DNA from 2 places in the Streptococcus sp. SP8 genome. Region 1 is predicted to be linked to the other one. Evidence: predicted binding sites of a transcription regulator. Region 1 holds the regulator's gene; the other holds the start of a gene.
The links. Region 1 encodes HrcA, which represses chaperone genes, less so after heat shock. Its sites were predicted from a motif close to TTAGCACTCNNNNNNNNNGAGTGCTAA; they were not measured.

Region 1 (8,009 bases):
CACCATGGGGATTTCGCTTCTCGATTGTATTGATCCGGATATCGAAAAGGCAGCGGAAAAAGTCTACAAGAAGATTGTGACAAAGGCCAAGGACTTAGTGGCTGTTGGGGATGAGATCGCGGCGGAACTCGGCATTCCCATTGTGAACAAGCGGGTTTCGGTCACTCCGATTTCCATTATCGGAGCAGCAACCAATGCGACAGACTATGTACCCTTTGCCAAGGCGCTGGATCGTGCAGCGAAGGAAGTTGGGGTTAACTTTATCGGTGGCTTCTCAGCCTTGGTTCAAAAAGGCTACCAAAAAGGGGATGAAATCCTCATTAATTCCATTCCTCGCGCCCTTGCAGAGACGGATTTTGTCTGCTCTTCAGTCAATATCGGATCGACCAAGACGGGGATCAATATGACCGCTGTTCGAGACATGGGCCGCATCATTAAAGAAGCATCTCAAGCAGATCCGATGGGGCCTGGTAAGCTCGTAGTCTTTGCCAATGCGGTAGAAGATAACCCCTTTATGGCGGGAGCCTTCCATGGTGTCGGTGAAGCGGATGTCGTCATCAACGTTGGGGTTTCAGGACCTGGTGTGGTCCAACGGGCGATTGAAAAAGTCCCTGGTGCAAGCTTTGATGTCTTGGCAGAAACGGTTAAAAAGACAGCCTTCAAGATTACCCGTGTCGGCCAATTAGTGGGTCAAATGGCTAGTGAACGTCTTGGTGTGGAGTTTGGGATTGTAGACTTGTCTCTCGCGCCAACACCAGCTGTTGGGGATTCGGTTGCCCGTGTTCTTGAAGCTATGGGTCTTGAAGTGGTAGGAACCCATGGTACTACTGCAGCGCTCGCTCTGCTTAATGACCAAGTGAAAAAAGGCGGCATCATGGCTTGTAACCAAGTCGGTGGTCTGTCAGGCGCCTTCATTCCGGTCTCAGAAGATGAGGGGATGATTGCGGCGGTCCAATCGGGTCATATCAACCTAGAAAAGTTGGAAGCCATGACTGCCATTTGTTCAGTCGGTCTGGATATGATTGCTATTCCAGCTGATACTCCAGATACAACCATTGCGGCCATGATCGCCGATGAAGCAGCTATCGGGGTAATCAACCAAAAGACAACAGCGGTTCGGATCATTCCTTATGGGGAAGAGGGCGATATGTTAGAGCTCGGAGGGCTTCTTGGGTCTGCTCCGGTAATGAAGGTCAACAAGGCTTCGTCAGCTGATTTCATTTCCCGTGGTGGCCAAATTCCAGCTCCGGTTCATAGCTTTAAAAACTAAGAGAAATCTAGTATAATAGTAGAAAATAGAAAAGTCTGTGATGATGAAACTCCAGACTTTTTTCTTGCAAAAGGAGACAAGATGGCTAAAACAAGATTATTTGTGATTCGTCATGGGAGAACCATGTTTAATACCATTGGCCGTGCTCAAGGCTGGTCCGATACACCCTTGACAGCAGAAGGAGAACGAGGGATTCAAGCTCTAGGAATCGGCTTGCGTGAGTCCGGTTTGGAGTTTACTCGAGCTTATTCCAGTGATTCAGGCCGTGCCATTCAGACAATGGGGATCATTCTTGATGAATTGGGCTTGAAAGACCAGATTCCTTATCGCTTTGACAAACGGATCCGCGAGTGGTGTTTTGGTAGCTTTGATGGGGCCTACGGTGGGGAACTCTTTCACGGTGTCGTGCCGCGCGTGCTGGATGTAGAAGACTATAAGACTTTGACCTTGGAAAACTTGGCCAATGGAATTTGCCAAGTGGACACAGCAAATTGGGCTGAACCATGGGAAGTCTTGAAAAACCGAATCCTAGAAGGTTTTGAAGCCATTGCCAAAGAAGTAGAAGAAAATGGTGGAGGCAATGCCTTGGTGGTCAGCCATAGTTGGACCATTCAGACCCTGGTCTGCTTGATCGAAGGAAAACCAAATCTTAATCTGCCTCTTTCAAACGGTAGTGTTACCCTTGTAGAATACGAAGATGGAGTATTGACGGTTAAGGGGATTGGAGATAGCAGTTACCGTGAGGTCGGTGAAAGCTTGCAAGAATCCTAGTCCGTCCTGAAAGGCTGACCCTTTGGTCATAGCCTTTTCTTTTTCAAAAAACTTGTAAGAGCTTTCCTACTTTCTTTTTGCAAAAAATGATATAATGAAAGAGATACATACGGAGGTAATACAATGACAAAAACCAGATTATATATTGCTCGTCATGGAAAAACCATGTTTAATACCATTGGACGAGCACAGGGCTGGTCAGACACTCCGCTGACAGAAGCAGGAGAACGTGGAATTCGAGAATTAGGACTTGGTCTCAAGGAAGCTGGGCTTTCTTTTGAAGAGGCTGTTTCGAGTGATTCTGGACGCACCATTCAAACTATGGGAATTATTCTTCAAGAACTTGGTCTGACAGGAAAAATCCCTTATCGTTATGACAAACGGATCCGCGAGTGGTGTTTTGGTAGCTTCGACGGTGCCTATGATGGCGAGCTCTTTATGGGGGTTCTACCCCGTGTCTTTAAGGTCGATGATTTCCATCGGTTGAGTTTAATGGAGTTGGCAGAAGGGATCGTTGAAGTGGATACCACGGGTTGGGCTGAATCCTGGAGCGCCTTGAGTGGCCGAATCTTAGAAGGATTTGAAGCTATTGCAAAAGAGGTAGAAGCAGCTGGCGGTGGGAATGCGATTGTTGTCAGCCACGGCATGACCATTACGACCTTGATTTATCTCATCGATCCGAAAGCTGTCGAAGAATTGGTCTTGGACAACGGAAGTGTAACTGTTTTGGCCTATGAGGATGGCGCCTTTCAGATTGAAAAGATTGGAGACATGTCCTATCGTAAGGTTGGAGCGAAACTCTTAGAGGATGGCCATGACAAATAAGTATAGACGCGCAAGAAAAAAACGTAAGAAACGGTGGCCCTACCTATTGAGTTTCTTTCTTCTTGTGGTCCTTGGATCAGGAATTGGTGCTTACTTAGCGAAGCCGAGCTTGTTTTCAGGGCTTCAGTTTTGGAAGGCAAAAAAAACAGCTGTAACGACTCCCTCTTCTTCTAAGAAAAAGAAAGAAAAATCAGATTTACCAGCTGTTTCGACAAAAGACTGGCAGTTGATCTTGGTTAATCGTGACAATGTGAAGCCAGAGTTGAACCCACAATTGACAGATGTGGATGCTATCAAAGTGGATAGTCGGATTGTAGAGCCAACTCGTCAATTTCTAGAGGCGGCTCGAAAAATTGCCCCAGAAGAAACCTTGATATCGGGTTATCGAAGCGTGGCGGAACAAACAGAGCTCTATAATGAGCGTGTTGCGCAATTAGAGGCCAGTGGTCTTTCGCACGAAGAAGCTGAAAAGCAGGTACAGACCCAGGTACAGGTTCCTGGTGCTAGTGAACACCAGACGGGGCTTGCGATCGATATGAGTGTCGAAGCTGGTCAAAGTGATGAGTTGGGCTTGCAGCTGGCTGCCATCGCACCGCAATATGGCTTTGTCCTTCGCTACCCAGATGGGAAGAGCAACATCACAGGTGTGAATTTTGAAAATTGGCATTTCCGTTATGTTGGCGTAGAAAATGCCCAGTATATGGCCAACCATCAGCTAGTATTGGAAGAATATATTCAACTATTGAAAAAGGCTGGAAAATAGGAGGAGATTCACTTTTTCTAGGTCTTCAGAATGATTTTTAGCACTCTTGAAAAAAGAGTGCTAATTTTTTGGATTTTTCTCTTGACTTTCTTTTGGATGGGTGTATAATAGAATCATGGTTTAGCACTTTGGTGTTTAGAGTGCTAAAAAATGAAAGAGAGGTGAGGTCATGGTTACAGAACGTCAAAATGAGATTCTCAATCTTGTTGTCGATATCTTTACCAAGACCCACGAACCAGTCGGTTCAAAAGCGCTACAAGATGTGATTCAATCCAGTAGTGCGACTATTCGAAACGACATGGCTGCCCTCGAAAAACAAGGCTTACTAGAAAAGGCCCACACTTCGAGTGGCCGAATGCCTAGCCGAGCTGGTTTTCAATATTTTGTTCAGAACTCGCTGGATCTAGAGCTGATTGATGAACAAGATGTTTACCAGGTGGTGAAAGCCTTTGATTTCGAAGCCTTTAAGTTAGATGATATCTTGGATGCTACGGCCAAGTTACTAGCCCAGATGACGGGTTATACCGCAGTGATTCAGGATGTTGAACCGACACGTCAGCGCTTGACTGGTTTTGAGATTGTTCCATTATCCAACCACGATGCTTTGGCAGTTCTGACCTTGGATGAATCAAAGCCTGTCACCGTCCAGTTTGCCATTCCAAAGAATTTCTTAACCAGTGACTTGGAAATCTTCCATCAGCTGATTCAAGAGCGTTTCATTGGAAATACAGTCTTGGATATTCACTACCGCCTGCGGACAGAGATTCCACAGATTGTACAGCGCTATTTCAAGACGACAGACAATGTGCTGGATCTCTTTGATTACGTCTTCTCGCAACTGTTTCAAGAACTGGTTTTTGTAGAAGGAAAGATTTCATCCTTAACCTACGCCGATCTTCAGACCTATCAGTTCTTAGATAATCCCCAACATGTAGCTCTCGAGTTGCGAGGGGGAATGCCAGAAGACCAAATGACCCAGATCCTGGTTGCAGAATCCCAAGAGAAGGCCTTGAAAAATGTGACGGTCATTAGTCACAGGTTCCTGGTTCCTTATCGTGGGATGGCCCTCATGCATGTGATCGGTCCTGTAGAGATGGATTACAGGCGTGTGATTAGTCTGGTCAACGTTATCGGCCGAGTACTGGTCATGAAGTTGACGGATTACTACCGTTACCTCAACAGCAACCATTATGAAGTAAATTAAGATCAAATGAAAGGGGTGTATGCCTTGACAGAAGATATCAAAAAAGAAGACGTGAAAGAAGAGGAAGTTGCCCAAACAACTGAAGAAGTTGTAGAGGAGTCCAACCAACCTTCTGAGTTAGAAGAAGCACATGCGCGTGCCGAAGAATTTGAAAATAAATACCTTCGTGCTCATGCAGAAATGCAAAACATTCAGCGCCGTGCCAATGAAGAACGTCAACAATTACAAAAATACCGTAGCCAAGATTTGGCAAAAGCGATCTTACCATCACTGGACAACCTCGAACGTGCCCTTGCCGTAGAAGGATTGACAGATGATGTGAAGAAGGGCTTGGAAATGGTCCAAGAAAGTTTGGTACATGCTCTGAAAGAAGAAGGAATTGAAGAAATTCCAGCGGACGGAGCCTTTGACCATAACTACCACATGGCCATCCAAACCTTACCTGCAGATGATGAACATCCAGCAGATACCATCGCACAAGTCTTCCAAAAAGGCTACAAACTCCATGACCGCATCCTACGCCCAGCCATGGTAGTAGTATATAACTAGGCTACCTTGTCCGAAACGACACTAAACTATGAAAGAAAGATTAACATTGGTTTGGCTTTGCCAATAGTGAGCGAAGCGAACCAAAGGCGATACTCTTCGCCGTGGCGGTATCTTCGCAAACTTTGAGACCTTAGGCTCAAAGTTTAGTCAAAGAGATTGACGAAGTCAAGCTCTGACGGCGTCGCCACTTAAGAAGAGTATCAAAAAGAAAAAAAGAGAAAAAATAACGAGGAGAAAAACATATGTCTAAAATTATCGGTATTGACTTAGGTACAACAAACTCAGCAGTAGCAGTTCTTGAAGGAACTGAATCAAAAATTATCGCAAACCCAGAAGGTAACCGCACAACTCCATCTGTAGTTTCATTCAAAAACGGTGAAATCATCGTTGGTGACGCAGCAAAACGTCAAGCAGTAACAAACCCAGATACAGTGATCTCTATCAAATCTAAAATGGGTACTTCTGAAAAAGTTTCTGCTAACGGTAAAGAATACACTCCACAAGAAATCTCAGCTATGATTCTTCAATACTTGAAAGGTTACGCTGAAGACTACCTTGGTGAAAAAGTAACCAAAGCAGTTATCACCGTTCCAGCTTACTTTAACGATGCACAACGTCAAGCAACTAAAGACGCTGGTAAAATCGCTGGTCTTGAAGTAGAACGTATTGTCAACGAACCAACAGCAGCAGCTCTTGCTTATGGTTTGGATAAGACTGATAAAGAAGAAAAAATCTTGGTATTCGACCTTGGTGGTGGTACATTCGACGTTTCTATCCTTGAATTGGGTGATGGTGTCTTTGATGTATTGGCAACTGCAGGGGATAATAAACTCGGTGGTGACGACTTTGACCAAAAAATCATCGACTACATGGTTGAAGAATTCAAGAAAGAAAATGGTATCGACTTGTCAACAGACAAGATGGCGCTTCAACGTTTGAAAGACGCAGCTGAAAAAGCGAAGAAAGACCTTTCTGGTGTGACTTCAACACAAATCAGCTTGCCGTTCATCACTGCAGGCGCTGCTGGTCCTCTTCACTTGGAAATGACCTTGACTCGTGCGAAATTCGATGATTTGACTCGTGACCTTGTAGAACGTACGAAAACTCCAGTTCGCCAAGCCCTTTCAGATGCAGGTTTGAGCTTGTCAGATATCGACGAAGTCATCCTTGTCGGTGGTTCAACTCGTATTCCTGCCGTTGTAGAAGCTGTTAAAGCTGAAACTGGTAAAGAACCAAACAAATCAGTGAACCCTGACGAAGTTGTGGCTATGGGTGCTGCGATCCAAGGTGGTGTGATCACTGGTGACGTCAAAGACGTTGTCCTTCTTGACGTAACTCCATTGTCACTTGGTATCGAAACAATGGGTGGAGTCTTCACAAAACTCATCGACCGCAACACTACAATTCCAACTTCTAAATCACAAGTCTTCTCAACTGCAGCAGATAACCAACCAGCCGTTGATATCCACGTTCTTCAAGGGGAACGCCCAATGGCAGCAGATAACAAGACTCTTGGACGCTTCCAATTGACTGATATCCCAGCTGCACCTCGTGGTATCCCACAAATCGAAGTTACATTTGACATCGACAAGAACGGTATCGTATCTGTTAAAGCGAAAGATCTTGGAACTCAAAAAGAACAAACAATCGTTATCCAATCAAACTCAGGTTTGACAGATGAAGAAATCGACCGCATGATGAAAGATGCAGAAGCTAACGCTGAAGCAGATAAGAAACGTAAAGAAGAAGTTGACCTTCGTAACGAAGTAGACCAAGCTATCTTTGCGACTGAAAAGACCATCAAAGAAACTGAAGGCAAAGGCTTTGATGCAGAACGTGACGCAGCTCAAGCAGGACTTGATGATCTTAAGAAAGCTCAAGAATCAGGTAACCTTGAAGAAATGAAAGCAAAACTTGAAGCCTTGAACGAAAAAGCACAAGCATTGGCTGTTAAACTTTACGAACAAGCTGCAGCAGCACAACAAGCACAAGCAGGAGCTGAAGGAGCACAAGCATCAGGCAACGCAGGCGATGACGTCGTAGACGGAGAGTTTACTGAAAAGTAAGATGCAAAGCCCGTTAAAACCTCACAGTGAAAATAGGAAATCTGACGCAGGAACTTTAGTTTCTAGGAAGATTTATCTTTTTCACCAAGAGGTTAGGGCGTGCTCAATTCAGCTTAACAACTAAATGATAAAAAGAAATCCAGAGGTTGCAACCCAGCCTCTGTTTTTCGGTAAAATAGAGGATGTTGCCTATGAAAAAAGTACTTTGTTTGATTTATCCTAATTTTTCTCTTTATGAGATAACTGCTTTAACGAGTACTTTAGCTCTGTCTTTTGACGTCACGATTGATTATGTCGCTTCAGATCATTCGATGGTGGTCTCTGAGGATGGCTTGCTCTGTCAACCGACCAAAACACTGGATCAAATCTGTATAGAAGAGTATTCTTGTGTGATTTTGCCAGGAATGGTCAATATAGGGCCTGCCTTACAGGATGAGAAATTGATTTCGTTCTTGAAGGACCTTGGTGAGCAAGATATCCTCATTGCAGCCATTTCTTCAGCGCCTCTTTTATTAGCGAAAGCAGGTTTGCTGAACGATACGAAATTTACAGGTGGAATTT
Region 2 (8,009 bases), on a different contig from region 1:
ATTGTCCCCATTTTCAAAAAAAGCTTTCTTGGCTTCTTTATCAATCTTCGTAATATTTTGTGGATTCACCACAAAGGAGCGGTGGCACCGATACAAGCGGGGATCTGCTTTTTCGATATCGGCAATACTAGCGTAAAATTCCAAGCGCTCATCCTGAGTGTGTAAAATGACCTTGTGAATAGTTGGAGACGTTTCAACATACAAAATCTTATTAAAGGGAACTTGTACACGCGCCATCGCACTCTCAAATGTAAAAGCATCTTGCGCAATCGTGGTCCCAGCTTGCTCCAAGGTATAATCGATGGCTGAGCTGATTCTCTCTCTGAACTCTTCCTCACCCAGCGTTTTATCGATAAAATCCAAGGCAGCTACTTTGTACTGAAAGGTAATGGGCATGAATTCAGAGTGAGTGGTGACAAAGACAATGGTCGCATGGGGGTCTTTCTTACGAATCTCTTTTGCGATCTCTAGACCCTTTTTCTCCTCACCTTTAATCTCGATATCTAAAAAAAATAGGTGATGGGCGCCTCTCTCTGTGACAGCATCCAGCAACTGGCTTGACTTCCCAAACACTTCTGGCGCTTTGCACTGCAGGGATTTTTGACGGATGAGATCCTGCAAGACCGCTTCGATACGCGATTGTTGGATCCATTCATCTTCTAACACAAAAATCTTCAACAAAGTCCTCACTCCTTCCCCTCTACGAATATGTTCTATTTTACCATAAATGATGCCTACTGAGCCACTCTTTCAAAAGAGACTTGATAGGCCTTCTACCTTTTCTCCTAAACAAAAAACTCTCCCGGAGGAATCCGGAAGAGCTTGCGCAAGGGGAATTTGAAAAATATTTTTTAATATGAAAAAGGTCGATAAAATCTATGCTATGTTCAAACTCTCATTTTACTAACAGCGATATTACGATCAAGTTTTATTGTCAATAGACATGTATGTGGGAAGTTCTCCCCTTGCAACAATGTAGACCTGTGATCTACTCTTACTAGTATACACTAGAATTATTACAAAATCAGTTAATTTGTATTGCAATTTGTTGGCAAATATTCCTCCGCCTGAAAACACCACAAACGCTTGATTCCCAAGCATCTACGCAAGTCCTCTTTAATTAGTATTTATCATTTCTGTTACAAAATTTAAAATAAAAATATTATTCCACAACACATGAAAATTCCAAAGCACGATAAAAAAGGAGGAACGATATTTTCCTCCCTTTGAGCTAGTAAGACACTTCGGCAAGGCACCATGGTGCTTGCCATAACAATAAATGCACCTGATAAATTAACCAAGGGGTTACGACGTGAAAAGGGAGGAACGATATTTTCCTCCCTTTGAGCTAGTAAGATGATTAGGTAGGCCGCAACATAGCGGCTACCGTCCAATGATTCGGTGCTTTAGCACCAATCATTGGTATCAGGTTACATCATCCCACCCATCATGCTTGGATCCATTCCTGGTCCTGCTGGGGCTGCTGGTTCTGGTTTGTTGGCTACGACTGCTTCGGTCGTCAAGATCAGACTCGCTACGGAAGCGGCGTTTTGAAGGGCTGAACGGCTCACTTTAACTGGGTCGATGATTCCTGCATCAATCATATTCACCCATTCACCTGTTGCAGCATTGAAACCTGTTCCGACTTCGGCATTTTTCAAGCGATCAATCACAATAGATCCTTCGTAACCGGCATTGTGGGCAATTTGGCGCACCGGCTCTTCCAAGGCACGAAGAACGATATTGCGTCCGGTCGCTTCATCTCCTTCTAATTCAAGGGCTGCGACTGCAGAGATGACATTGACAAGAGCTGTACCACCTCCGGCAACGATCCCTTCTTCAACGGCTGCGCGAGTCGCATTAAGGGCATCTTCGATACGGAGTTTCATTTCTTTCAATTCTGTTTCTGTTGCAGCACCGACCTTGATTACGGCAACACCACCAGACAATTTAGCCAAACGTTCTTGTAATTTTTCACGGTCAAATTCAGAGGTTGTGGTTTCGATTTGTGACTTGATAACCGCAACACGGTTAGCGATCGCTTCTGGGTTACCAGAACCTTCGACAATGACAGTACTGTCTTTATCGACTGACACTTTAGCTGCTTGACCAAGTGCTTCAATGGTTGCATCTTTCAATTCCAAACCAAGATCGTCTGTAATGACTGTACCACCAGTCAAGATGGCAATGTCTTCTAGCATGGCTTTGCGGCGATCACCAAATCCTGGTGCCTTGACAGCTACGACATTAAAGGTACCGCGGATCTTGTTCAAGACAAGTGTTGGAAGAGCTTCGCCATCGACATCATCTGCGATGATCAAGAGTGGACGGTTGCTTTGAAGAATGCTTTCCAACAATGGCAAGATTTCTTGGATATTTGAAATCTTCTTATCAGTGATCAAAATGTATGGATTTTCAAGGTCTGCCACCATTTTTTCATTATCTGTGACCATGTATTGTGAGAGGTAACCACGGTCAAACTGCATACCTTCAACGACTTCCAGTTCTGTTTCCATTCCACGAGACTCTTCAATCGTGATGACCCCATCTTTACCAACTTTTTCCATGGCTTCAGAGATGTACTCACCGACTTTTTCAGAACGAGAAGACACAGCAGCTACTTGAGCAATGGCTTCCTTGCTTGATACTGGGATCGCATTGTTTTTCAAAGATTCTACTGCTGTTGCAACAGCGGTCTCGATCCCACGGCGGATGCCAATTGGGTTAGCACCTGCAGTGACGTTTTTGATCCCTTCACGGACGATGGCCTGAGTCAAGACCGTTGCGGTTGTTGTACCGTCACCTGCGATATCATTGGTCTTAGAAGCCACTTCTGACACCAATTTGGCACCCATATTTTCAAAATGGTCTTCCAATTCGATTTCTTTTGCGATGGTCACCCCATCATTTGTGATCAAAGGTGAACCAAATGATTTTTCAAGAACCACATTGCGACCTTTAGGGCCCAACGTAACTTTCACTGTATCTGCTAAGACATCGACACCACGGACCATTGCAGAACGTGCATCAGATGAAAATTTAATATCTTTTGCCATTTCTCTTACCTCTTTCCTCTCTTACTCTACAATTGCAAGAATGTTTGCTGTTCCAACGATGGTGTAGGTTTCTTCCCCATCTTTCACTTCAATTCCTGCATGGCTTTCAACCAAAACATGGTCTCCTGCTTTTACAGCTGGAGCGATGAGTTCACCACTTAGGGTACGCACACCTTCACCAACGGCCACTACTTCAGCTGTTTTTGTATCAGCCTTGCTCGCACTTGCGAGGACAAAACCTCCAACAGTCTGTTCTTTTTCTTCGACTTTTAAGACCACACGGTCTCCTAATGGTTTTAACATGTTCATTCCTCCATACGTGTTTTTAGCACTCTCTATACGTAAGTGCTAACTTATGTTTCTATTGTATCACTTGGTCAGAAATAGTCAAGAAAAAAACACCTCAAAAATAGATGAGATGTTTCTAAAATATCAATTTAAAATTGTCAATTTTTGATTGAAATCGTCGATCACTTTTTGAAGATTGATCCGCCCGCGGTAGATGCCATATCCAAAAACAATCATGCCTAAAATTCCAACCAAGGCTAGTAAAATCCCGAGGATCAAGAGTGGGAGGAAACTTTTGTGAAAGAGATAGATCAATACCACACCAATACTGGCAATGATAAAGAGTAAGCTGAACCAACGACCAAGGTTTTCAAGCATGTGGCGTTGGTACTTGATTTCTGTTTCATATCCATTGACAAGTTCTTGTTTTGTAACCATGGGATTCCTCCTGATAAAAATTGAGAATGAAGTGCAAGTAAAGGAGGTCCATTCACTTCATTCTCAAAAACTCCTACTAGCAAATTCGTTTTTTTACCTTAGTATTTAAGATGTGGGTCAAAGATACCAAGGGCAACACCGATCAAAGCAACTACAACGAGAAGTAACATAACTTTGTTTGGTGAAATTTTTTTCTTAGACATCAACCACCAGCAAAGAGTGATGAAGGCTGCTGTCAAGAGACCTGGATAAACACCATCGATCTTTTCTTGGATGTTCAAGAAGACTTTTCCTTCAGAATTCTTGAATTGAAGGGCTGTTGTAACAGATACCCAAGTAGCTGCTACGGCACCGATAACCATACCACCGACGACGCTGATCGCTTTACGAAGAGCTTGTCCTTTTGGTCCTACAAGGAATTCAACGGCTTTATCCCCTAATTGGTAACCTTTGAAGAAGGCAAAGCGCATACCAAAGTAGACTAAGAGGTTCCATACGACGATGTAGAAGAGGGCACCAGCGACGTTACCACCTTTAGAAAGTCCAAGGGCAATCCCCAAGAGAACTGGGATCAAGGTACCAACAACCAATGAGTCACCAATACCAGCGATTGGTCCCATCAAACCGGCACGCATACCGTTGATGGTTTCGCCATCCACTGCATCTCCGTTTGCACGCGCTTCTTCCAAACCAGCTGTGATCCCTACAACAAGAGATCCAAGTTGTGGTTCAGTGTTGAAGAAGGCCGTATAGGTTTGCATAGCATCCTTTTGTTCTTCTTTTGTGTCATACATTTCTTCTACGATTGGAAGCATAGAAGTCAAGTACCCGAAGGTTTGCATATGTTCTTGAGAGAAACAAGTCAAATGACCATAATACCAATGATGGAATGCTTTTGCTAATGTTTTCTTTGAAATTTTCTTTCTATCAGCCATTTTAAATATCCTCCTCATCATCGTCTAGGTCCACCACTCCGGCTGGAGCAGCTTTCATCGATTTGATCACTTCAAGTTCATAGTAGATTACTGCAAAGATTAATGAAACAACAGCACTGGATACCAAGTTCAATCCGAGAGATTTTGCCAAGGTAAATCCAACAAAGAATGGAATGAAGTCAGTTGCTTCTGTAACAATTTGTTTCAACAAGATGGCAATACCGACACATGGGAGAAGAGCACCGACTGTAAAGAGGGCTTTCATCCAGTAACCATCCATAGGAAGGTATTGTTTCATCAAATCAACCATGTTTTCACCGTATTTGGTGATAATCATTGTTGGAAGGAAAGAGAAGAGGAAGTGAGAGATCCAAGGGTAAACCCAGTCAACTGCGTAGAGTTTTTTGAAGTTTCCTTCTTCAACGGCTTTCCAACCAATGTGTTGCCATACCAAGTTCATAGTAGCGGTACCGTAGAAAAGAACTGTACCGATTGTCCCAACGGCTGCACCGATTGGAGCTGCAGCTGCGGCGATTCCTGCTTCATCTGTGATGTTATTGGCATGCACAAACAAGATAGCAAGAGGAACACCAATGTAAGAGATGGCACGCACATCGGCAGATACGGTACCACCAGGTGTTACCAAGGCGATATAAACGACTTGAAGGGCAACCCCGACCATAATACCAGTTGTCACATCTCCAAGAATTAAACCTGAAATCAACCCACCGATCAAAGGACGACCGAGTGTATAGTTCCCGATACTGGAACCCCCCATACCAGGCATTGAAGACAAGCTGGCGAAAATACCAAGCAAGATTGCTTGAATCCATGAAATTGTCATAACAAACGCTCCTTTTGTTTGTAAATATATTTACCTAACAGATAGGACTGTTAGTTTTAAAAACCAAATTTTGATTTGAAATCATCCCAATACCCGATGGAAACATCTGGCAACAATTGGAATTTCACCTTGTAGCCTGCTGCTTGAATGGCTTGGAAGGCTTCTGCTTCTTCCTGAGTGATGGATTGGTTATTTCCCAATTTCACAGCTCCAGGACGATCATTTGCAGGGCCAACAATGATTTCTTTAACATCACCTGGGACAAACCCTTGGTCGACCAAAATTTCCTTCATATCGATTGGATTTTTGGTGATCAAGAAGTAACGACTATCTGATTCTGTTACTTTTGCTGATTTTTCCTTAAAGGCTTCCTTTGTCCATACAAAGGTTTTCTTGTCTGATGCGCCTTTGTAAGCTTGGATCAAAACCTTGTTTGATGCTGCTGCATCGTTTACGGCAATCAAACCATCACATGGTTTTTCCTTTGCCCAGCGTGTGACTGTCTGACCGTGAATCATGCGGTCATCAATCCGTACAAATGTTACTACCATAAGGTACCTCCCTATTAAATATCGTCATCATCTTCTTCAGCACCAGTGGCTGAAACTTCAAAAGGCTGTAGTGCAGATCGTGCTTCTGATAAGATGGTGGCTGACAATTCGTCTCCATCCAACACATCCTTCATCACAACTGCCGTCAAGGCCATGGTGAGGTTCATCCCACCAAGGATCAAGGCTCCATCGAGCTTTCCAGCTTCTTCTAGAACCGTGGCTGCAGTGGTTAATGGACTACCACCTACGATATCTGCCAAGACCAAAACAGAATCATCAGCTGTCAATCCTGAAATGCTCTCTCTGAAATCAACTGCGAAGTCATCGACCGATTTTCCTTCTTTGAGTCCAACTGCGATGACCTGATCCAACTTGTCACCAGCAAACATGGCTAGTGATGTTTTTAGACCTTCTGCCAGTCCACCATGACTGACCAAAATGAGGTATTTCATTTTGCTACGCCTCCTTTATTTGACTCTATTGTAGACTATTTGAAAGCGCTTTTACATTGTCAAATGTCACATTCCCAATATGACATTTAGCAATAAAAAAATGACATCTGTCACTTGACAAAATGCCATCTTATTTTACTCTAAACTCCTACCTGTAGACTACTTTCAATCTCCCTCTGAATTTGAGGCAAGCGGTTCTCAACATCTTGATCGCGCAAGGCATTGCCAATCAAGTAATCTAACTTTTCTAACAGCTCTTTTGAGACATTTTTCGGGCTACTTTCAACAGCTTGTTCCATGATGCGGTTCAAGGTCTGATTGGTCAAGGAATCCGTCCCAAAATCATCTACCTGCAGGAGGTCTTTACTAGAGCGACTCTTGACGACCTGTGGCATGACGGAGATCCCTTGGGATTGGGCAAAGAGGGTTTGTTGAATGTCTGGATCCTCTGTCAAAACTTGCATCAGTTCCCAAGCCAACTTGGAATGAGAACTTCGAGCTGACATAGCAAAAGAAGTCGTTGTGACCAAGGTTGCCTTGGTCGTTTTTGACTTAGCAGGCATCGGGATACAGGTCCAGGTGAAGTTTGAATATTTAGAAACGTGGTAAGGATAAGGTTTATAGGTCCGATATTGGGCCAAGGTCATGGGATAGAAGGCGACTTTCCCCTGGTCAAAATCTTTAGAGCTCACCTTGTAATTTTTATTTAGATCTTCCAATTTTTGCAGAAAAGTCAAAGATTCTTTGACTTCTGGAGCTGTCAGCTTGAGCATGCCTCCTTGGAAGAGATGACCTCCATTTGCCGCCAAGGCTTCTTTCCAGGTGTATTCTGTACTCCCAAATTGGTCCAATTGCCCATCCCCATTGGTATCTTTGGTTAGTTTCTTGCAAATCGTATAGAACTCTTCAAGGGTCCAGCCTTCTTTGGGAACCGCGATACCTTCTTTATCCAAGAGATCTTTATTGACACACATCAAAATCGGATTGCTTTCATAAGGTAAGGCATAGGTTTGCCCCTGATAGACACCGGATTCAAAGGCAACGGGATAAAAGGCAGCTTGATCTTTTCGATCCATATAGCCGTTTAACTTTTCTAATACGCCTCGCGCTGCTAATAAGGAAAGATCTTGCTCAGAGACCATAAACACATCTGGCGTCTTTCCTGAGACAATCTTTTCGGAAAGCCAGTCAGAATAATCCGACTGAGGAATCCCATTTTCATACTCTACACGAACGTGGGGATGGGATTTTTCAAATTTTTGAATCGCACGATCCAAGGCATGGGAACGTTGACTGGTCGGCACATCCCAGCTAGAACCTGCATAAACGCCGATATGGAGGACGGTCGGTTGCTGTTTCCACCAATAAAAACCCGCGCTCGCACAGAGCACAACAAGGAGGCCGATCCCCCAACAAAGATGCTTTCGCTTCAATTTCATTCTGTA

Region 2: the regulator HrcA is predicted to act here: its motif matches at 3,382-3,408, upstream of groES (co-chaperone GroES).

Annotation. Positions count from the first base shown of each region.
Region 1 is NZ_JAQFJL010000006.1:55,367-63,375, forward strand. Features, by position in the region: gene PCY11_RS06260 (PFL family protein) at 1-1,270, shown strand, start outside; gene PCY11_RS06265 (histidine phosphatase family protein) at 1,352-2,041, shown strand; gene PCY11_RS06270 (histidine phosphatase family protein) at 2,165-2,866, shown strand; gene PCY11_RS06275 (M15 family metallopeptidase) at 2,850-3,629, shown strand; gene hrcA (heat-inducible transcriptional repressor HrcA) at 3,799-4,833, shown strand; gene grpE (nucleotide exchange factor GrpE) at 4,858-5,382, shown strand; gene dnaK (molecular chaperone DnaK) at 5,625-7,448, shown strand; gene PCY11_RS06295 (DJ-1/PfpI family protein) at 7,640-8,009, shown strand, end outside.
Region 2 is NZ_JAQFJL010000014.1:43,054-51,062, forward strand. Features, by position in the region: gene PCY11_RS08765 (response regulator transcription factor) at 1-681, opposite strand, end outside; gene groL (chaperonin GroEL) at 1,431-3,056, opposite strand; gene groES (co-chaperone GroES) at 3,078-3,359, opposite strand; gene PCY11_RS08780 (hypothetical protein) at 3,489-3,782, opposite strand; gene PCY11_RS08785 (PTS system mannose/fructose/sorbose family transporter subunit IID) at 3,881-4,735, opposite strand; gene PCY11_RS08790 (PTS sugar transporter subunit IIC) at 4,719-5,561, opposite strand; gene PCY11_RS08795 (PTS sugar transporter subunit IIB) at 5,618-6,112, opposite strand; gene PCY11_RS08800 (PTS sugar transporter subunit IIA) at 6,127-6,564, opposite strand; gene PCY11_RS08805 (ABC transporter substrate-binding protein) at 6,705-8,003, opposite strand; gene PCY11_RS08810 (response regulator transcription factor) at 8,000-8,009, opposite strand, start outside.